Regions from separate parts of the Paenibacillus sp. FSL H7-0714 genome, predicted to be linked through region 2. Evidence: riboswitches for the same ligand, from Rfam matches in the RefSeq annotation. Region 2 holds a riboswitch; the other holds the start of a gene.

Region 1 (3,422 bases), 130 kb from region 2:
CGGAATAAGCGATTGGCCCTTCTCGGTCAAGGAATACTCAACTTTAGGGGGAATCTGGGGGAATTCCTCGCGCCTGACGAGACAGTCGGCTTCCAGTTCTTTCAACATAACGCTTAACGTCTTAAAAGGTATTGTGCCGATACCCCGTTGCAGTTCATTGAACCGCACGATCTTGTTTTCAGAGAGATAGTAGAGAATAGTCATTTTATATTTACCACTAATGATAGACAAGGTGTAGCCAAAGCTAGTGTCCTTCTGCTGAATGCCAGGTGGTATACAGATTTCATCACTCATGGGCTAGTACCCTCCTTCAGAAAATATTCAACGAAAAGGCAAACGCCTGTTGTCGCTCCGTACTCAGGTCCCGACTTTATTATGTTTTCAACCTGCTATCAAGTCATCCTGTGAGAACGAATTCACTATATCATTTTGAAACAATTTGTTCAAAGCACTCGTGGCTAACTATCAATCGGTCGATTTTCTCTGTCGGCGAAGCGGGCCTCTTTGGTTGGAAATCAAAAGTGCCAAGCGGATAGCCTAAGCGACGAATTGAAGTTTTTAATGTAATTTTCATGTGAGCATCATCTTATTTTCAGGTTCAAGGTATATATTGAAGACACCAAACACCCCCCAGTGTTTTGTGGTATAAATCTCTCAGGTCTTGCCAACTCCCATGGTAAGGCCTATTTTTTTGTTCGCTAATTAAATGAGGGAGGGGGGTAGCTTCTTCGCTACTTCACTTAATCTGATACTGCTCTTCATAGCTCTTAAAAGATGAAATATCCAGACCGAGATATCTGCGCATATGAATGGCAGCTTGGGCAGCGACGATGTCGTTTAACAACAGCATTCGTTCATGGTATCCACGACATATAAATTTGGCTTCTATCCCCGTGTTAAGTCTGTTCTGCTCATAAACCTTGATTCCCCGTTTTCTCATCTCTGAACGAACATCTCTTAGATCTGTTGTAGCAACTGCTGCGGCTGTTTCAAGAACCTCCAGATAGGGGGTGGGTGTTCGTAAATGTGCAGATAGAATGGCGGAGTCCCGTTCGAAAGCTGATAAAATCATCGGAAGCAATAAATAAGATTTCACCAGCATGTTGTCCCTGCTTTCAGCTCTATTCATGAATCTCATCACCTCTAATGGGAACGTATATTCGTATTCTACCCCGATATTCCAAAAATAATCAATGGTATTTCTAAACAGCTAGTCCAATGTGATTGAATTCACAACTAAATTAGAAAGAATAAAATATATTAAAATTGTAATAATAAAAAATAATGCTTCAGACTTATATAAAGGGAGAATTAGGATGAATGAGGAAGGAAGTCTCCGCCGTGGAATGGTATTTGGTTTGATTCTAAGTATTCCATTATGGATATCGATATTAGGTTGGATAAAGTTACTTTAAAATTAAAGGAAAACCTTTGTGTGAAGCGCCTTTAGGCGCTTTTTTTGTGCTTGCTTACGCGTATGAATATCAAAAGGAATTGATTGACAATTGTGGGGATGGAGCGCTAAACTATTATTAGTTCAAAAGTATTAAAAGTCATAGACGATTATTTAATAGGATGCTTAAAATGCTAGTTCTAATCTGCAAGTCAATACATATATTATCATGATAATAGCAAACCGCCTGAAAGGGTGGGACGCAAAGTCCAGGAGTCTAAAGTGTCTTAAATGCGCTATGACCGTCCGACTGCCATGAGAAGTGAATTCCACTTCTTTTTTGGCGGTCTTTTTTGTTGTTAGGTCCTTTAGAGTTTCTGGTAATTATTCTGATTAAATATAAATCCTAGATATAGGAGGTGTGCTTTTTGAAAAGAAGAATGAAACCGCTGCTAGCACTAATATTAGCGGGGATTTTGACAGTAGGTAGTGGTCTTTCTGGAGGTCATTTGGTAAATGCGGCTGGGGAGGTGCTTCCCTATACTCCTACACCTGTGTTAGGTATTGCAGGGAATTTTAATACTTTTATTTTTGGGGATTTCAAACAATCTAATGATCAGGTTCATGGGCGCCTTGCGGCCAAAGGTAATATTACTTTGCAGAATTACGGCGTATCCAAGGATAATCCAGGTGGAGATGTTCTTATTGCTGGTAATGACATCAGTTTTACTAATGGGACTGTTCATGGAGCATCCGTTTATGGTGGTGTTTTTTCCAGCAACGGTGTAGATCTTAAAGAACCAGCGAGAAAAGGGACTCCTATTGATTTTGATGCTGAAGAGCAATTTCTTATTGGACGTTCTAATGAATTCTCTTCGCTTGCTACAATAGGAACTTTCAAAAAGGAATATGGGAAAATAACGATTGATGCTCCGGAACCATTTAACGTTCTTAATCTTAGTGCTGCCGATTTCGCTGGTGCTAATGGCTTACAGTTTAATATTGCAAATAGCGCCACAGTTATCATTAACGTTAGCGGAAGTTCAGTTAACATTCCAAGCTTTCAAATCTGGGGAGGTAGCCCTAACAAGGTATTATTTAATTTTTATGAAGCTAGCACTGTTGACATTGGAAGTTTAACAATAGAAGGAACTATCCTAGCTCCGCTTGCAAAAGTAACTTATAATTCCGGTGAACTGCATGGGACGCTGATTGCAAAGGGATTTGCTGGTGGGGTGCAGATGCATTGGTATCCATATGGAGGGGAAGAACCACCTCCAACGCCAACGCCGACCGTGACGCCAACACCAACGCCGACCGTGACGCCAACACCGACGCCGACCGTGACCCCAACACCGACACCGACACCAACCGTGACCCCAACACCGACGCCGACCGTGACGCCAACACCAACGCCGGCCGTGACGCCAACACCGACGCCGACCGTGACGCCAACACCGACGCCGACCGTGACACCAACACCGACGCCGACCGTGACGCCTACGCCGTGCGTGACACCGACACCGAAGCCAACACACACACCAAAGCCAACACCGACACCGAAGCCGACACACACACCAAAGCCAACACCGACACCGAAGCCAACGCACACACCAAAGCCGACACCGACACCGAAGCCAACGCACACACCAAAGCCAACACACACACCAAAACCAACACCAACGCCGACCGTGACACCAACACCGACGCCGACCGTGACACCAACACCGACGCCGACCGTGACACCAACACCGACGCCGACCGTGACACCAACACCAACGCCGATCGTGACGCCAACACCAACGCCGATCGTGACGCCAACACCAACGCCGATCGTGACGCCAACACCAACGCCGATCGTGACGCCAGTACCAACGCCGACCGTGACGCCAACACCAACGCCGATCGTGACACCAACACCAACGCCGACTCCGTCGCCGGAAGTAACGCCAACACCGACACCATCGTCGGAAGTGACGCCAACACCGACATCGTCGTCGGAAGTAACGCCGACACCGACACCTTCATC
Region 2 (3,422 bases):
CATCAGGTACGCTCAGTAGCTCACGATTAATCTCTTGCAGACTGGAGATCGGTACGGCTGTAGTGCCTGCCGCTGAGCGATCTGTATGAAGAGGAATGAAGGCTTTTGGTTCTTTTTTCTTGTGATTGCCTTCCTTCATACTATCGTACGCACGTTGCAATACGCCTTCTGTTTCAACGTGCATCTTTTGTACATCTTCAGCTGTAAGAATTTTTTCACGCTGTAGCCGCTCCGCGTACACCTTGTAAACGGTTGGATGATTGCGTACCTTACCGTACACGATAGGTTGTGTAGTTTCAGGATCATCCATTTCGTTATGTCCATGACGACGATAGCCGATGAGATCAATAACGAAATCTTTTTTGAATTGATTGCGATATGCACTAGCTAAACGAACTGCTGATATACAGGCCTCAGGATCATCAGCATTGACATGGATAATTGGAATTTCATATCCTTTGGCGATGTCACTCGCATAATGCGTTGAACGGGAGTCTTCGCTTTCTGTCGTAAAGCCGATCCGGTTATTAACAATGATATGGATCGTCCCGCCATTCTGATAACCTTGAAGTTTGCCAATATTAAGTGTTTCTGCAACAATCCCTTCACCTGGAAAAGCAGCATCGCCATGCATCAGTACCGCCATAGCTTTACTGGTATCAATCTTCGGCAATCCGGCTGTGCTCCGATCTTCTTGAGCAGCACGAGTGAAGCCTTCCACGACAGGATTGACGAATTCCAAGTGACTTGGGTTATTCGCTAGTGTTATTCTTGTGCGTACGGTTTCTCCTTCACGGACAGCGCGATCTGCACCCAGATGGTATTTCACATCACCCGTCCAGCCATAGTTAATGCCTGTAGAGCCTTCGGAAGGGAACAGCTCCTTGTTCGGAGAATGATGAAACTCTGAAAATATAATGTCATAAGGTTTGCCCAAAATATGTGCAAGAACGTTGAGGCGACCACGATGCGCCATGCCCATCAGAATATGCTCTGCGCCGTCATGCGCAGCAGCGCGTACGATTTCATCCAGCATCGGTACGAGAGCGTCATTGCCTTCCAAGCTGAAACGCTTCTGACCCACAAAGGTTTTGTGAAGGAAGGTTTCGAATTGCTCTACTTGGATCAGGCGGTTTAGCAGCTCTTTACGTTCTGCATTATTTAAAGGCGCTGGTGAGCTTGTGGATTCTGCCTGTCTGTTCAACCATTTCAGTTCTTGTTCTTCATGCACATGCCCGAATTCATAGGCGATTGTCTTGGTGTAAGCCTGACGCATACGCTGAACTGCATCCCATCCGGTATGCACATCATTCGGCGCATTCTCCCAAATGAGCGTGGCAGGTAGTGCGAGCAGATCCTCACGAGTCAGCTCATAGGTTTCGAGTTCAAGATATTTAGCCATGGGATTGTGATCGCGCTCAAGCGGATCAATATCAGCGGCCATATGGCCATATATACGAATATTAGCGATTAGCTTGGAAGCTCTTACTGCCTTTCTAAGCCATTCGGTGTCTCCCGAAATGCGAGGCTGTGGAGCCGGTTCGCTATCCGGTGTTAGGGGTGGGGGACCCGAATTTGTAAAAAGCTCGCGATAATTATTCTCTACGGTGGAAGGATCTTTCACAAACTGTTCATATCTTTCTTGAATGTAGCCTAAATTGGGTCCGTAATACTTACTCCAAATGGATTCGTTATAGGGCTCTTTGGCTGCCATGAATACATCCTCCTTAACGGATGAACTCCATACGTGACATTTTGTGTCAACGCTTACTGGAGCTGTGATGATTGCGGTTTCATTTCTCATCTTATTGTGCTACTTTCCACACGTGTAATCAATTCATTCTTTCGTCCAATACGTTCGCAAAATGGTATGGGTTAGCTTGTTCTAATGAAAAGAACGCTGTTTCTTCTCATTACCCATTCCTAAGGCCCACTAAAATGATTCTAATATCCTTATTTTTAACTAATAGGGAAGGAAGTATCATTATATTGGCTTAATTAATTTTATGAATGGGACGAGTATCGTGTTAATAGGACAAGATATCGCACAAAAGCGCTTCTATTTTTTGTTTTTTAATGGAAAAACTAATCAGAAATCGACACACTTTTCCACTTTAGTATAGTATAATGTTATTGCAGTTAGCGATTTTCATATATTTCAAAGTAGATCCTTTCGTGTAAAGGGTCCAGTAAAAGGTAAACCTGCCGAAAGGCAGGGGCACAAAGTCGCGGGTCTAAGGTAGAAATACTATGACAGCCGGATTGCCTGGGGACTAAAATCTTAGGAGGAGATTTTTTGGACAAGTCCAACCAGGGAAGCAACAGAGAACAGCAGGTCATTGATCTAGACGTAGAGTGGGTCCATTTATTATTAGCAGCTAAGAAGGCTGGCATAAAAGCAGATGAAATTCGTCGCTTCTTTCATGAGAAGACTGTGCAAGCCGTGCAGTAATACATTTAGTGCGTTATATTTTGAAAAAGGGCCCAGCGATAACTCGCTGGGCCCTTTTTCGGTATATAAGAAAGTATACAAGATAAATAGTCCTTATATTTTACTAGAATATAAAACGCCTTCGCAATCCATGTTAGGAGGCGAAGGCGCTTATGTTTAATAGTATGAGTAGAAGAGGATCTTATCAGGTCAGGTGGAATATTAATCCTTCTGATCAAGGCGCCATTTCTGGTAGTCCAGAAACTCCTTGAATTCGCGTTTGCTTATGCCTGAGGCCATAGCTTCCTGCACCAATCGGAACCATTCCGAATCTAAAGGTGACTCCTCAGCATCATTAGGTTCTCCATAGAGCAAAGCGTGGATGGATACCTGAAGCGCATCGGCGATCTTTTCGATAAACTGGATTGAAGGATTGGATTGGATGTTTCTCTCCACATTGCTAAGATACGACTTAGCAACATCCGCTCTGTCCGCAAGCTCAGATAGGGACAATCCCTTTTCTAGGCGGAGATGCTGGATACGTTGGCCCATATTTTGTGGCACTATGCTGACGCCCCTCCGTAATTTTTGTTATTAGTATAGCAAATATCAATAAATTCGACAAAGTTTATTGTAAAGAGAAGAGCAGCATCTACTTATCCGCTTTCCGGAATAAGAATCTGCTGCTCTTCGAATGGAAGACTTATTAGATTATTTAGCGGATCCAGCAGTTTGCTTACCTACGAAATCCCAAGTCAGAGTTAATGAATCTTTTTGGAAGTAGTTTTGCTCTTGGCCGTTATCAACAAATTCGAATTGAACGGTGAAGCTATCATTTGTGCCGGCCTTAATTCCAGATGCTTCGCTAGTACCCCAGATTGCATCAAGTCCAGTATTTTTTACGAGATCCGGTGTCTGAGTCTTCAAATCGGCCAGGGTAGTTTCCCAAACTACTTTCTCTTCACTACCAGGTAAGATGCCGCTTTTATCT

The links. Region 2 has a riboswitch for cyclic di-GMP ahead of NST34_RS01840 (anti-repressor SinI family protein). Riboswitches for the same ligand answer to the same signal wherever they lie in the genome.
Region 1: linked by a shared signal. The riboswitch ahead of NST34_RS02445 (choice-of-anchor A family protein) and the one ahead of NST34_RS01840 (anti-repressor SinI family protein) in region 2 are both predicted to bind cyclic di-GMP.

What each region holds. Positions count from the first base shown of each region.
Region 1 covers NZ_JBBOPT010000001.1:547,506-550,927, forward strand. The annotation lists gene NST34_RS02435 (winged helix-turn-helix transcriptional regulator) at 1-294, opposite strand, end outside; gene NST34_RS02440 (hypothetical protein) at 737-1,129, opposite strand; cyclic di-GMP riboswitch class I at 1,621-1,711, shown strand; gene NST34_RS02445 (choice-of-anchor A family protein) at 1,822-3,422, shown strand, end outside.
Region 2 covers NZ_JBBOPT010000001.1:413,996-417,417, forward strand. The annotation lists gene NST34_RS01835 (2-oxoglutarate dehydrogenase E1 component) at 1-1,714, opposite strand, end outside; cyclic di-GMP riboswitch class I at 2,186-2,270, shown strand; gene NST34_RS01840 (anti-repressor SinI family protein) at 2,297-2,452, shown strand; gene NST34_RS01845 (helix-turn-helix domain-containing protein) at 2,654-2,983, opposite strand; gene NST34_RS01850 (TasA family protein) at 3,143-3,422, opposite strand, start outside.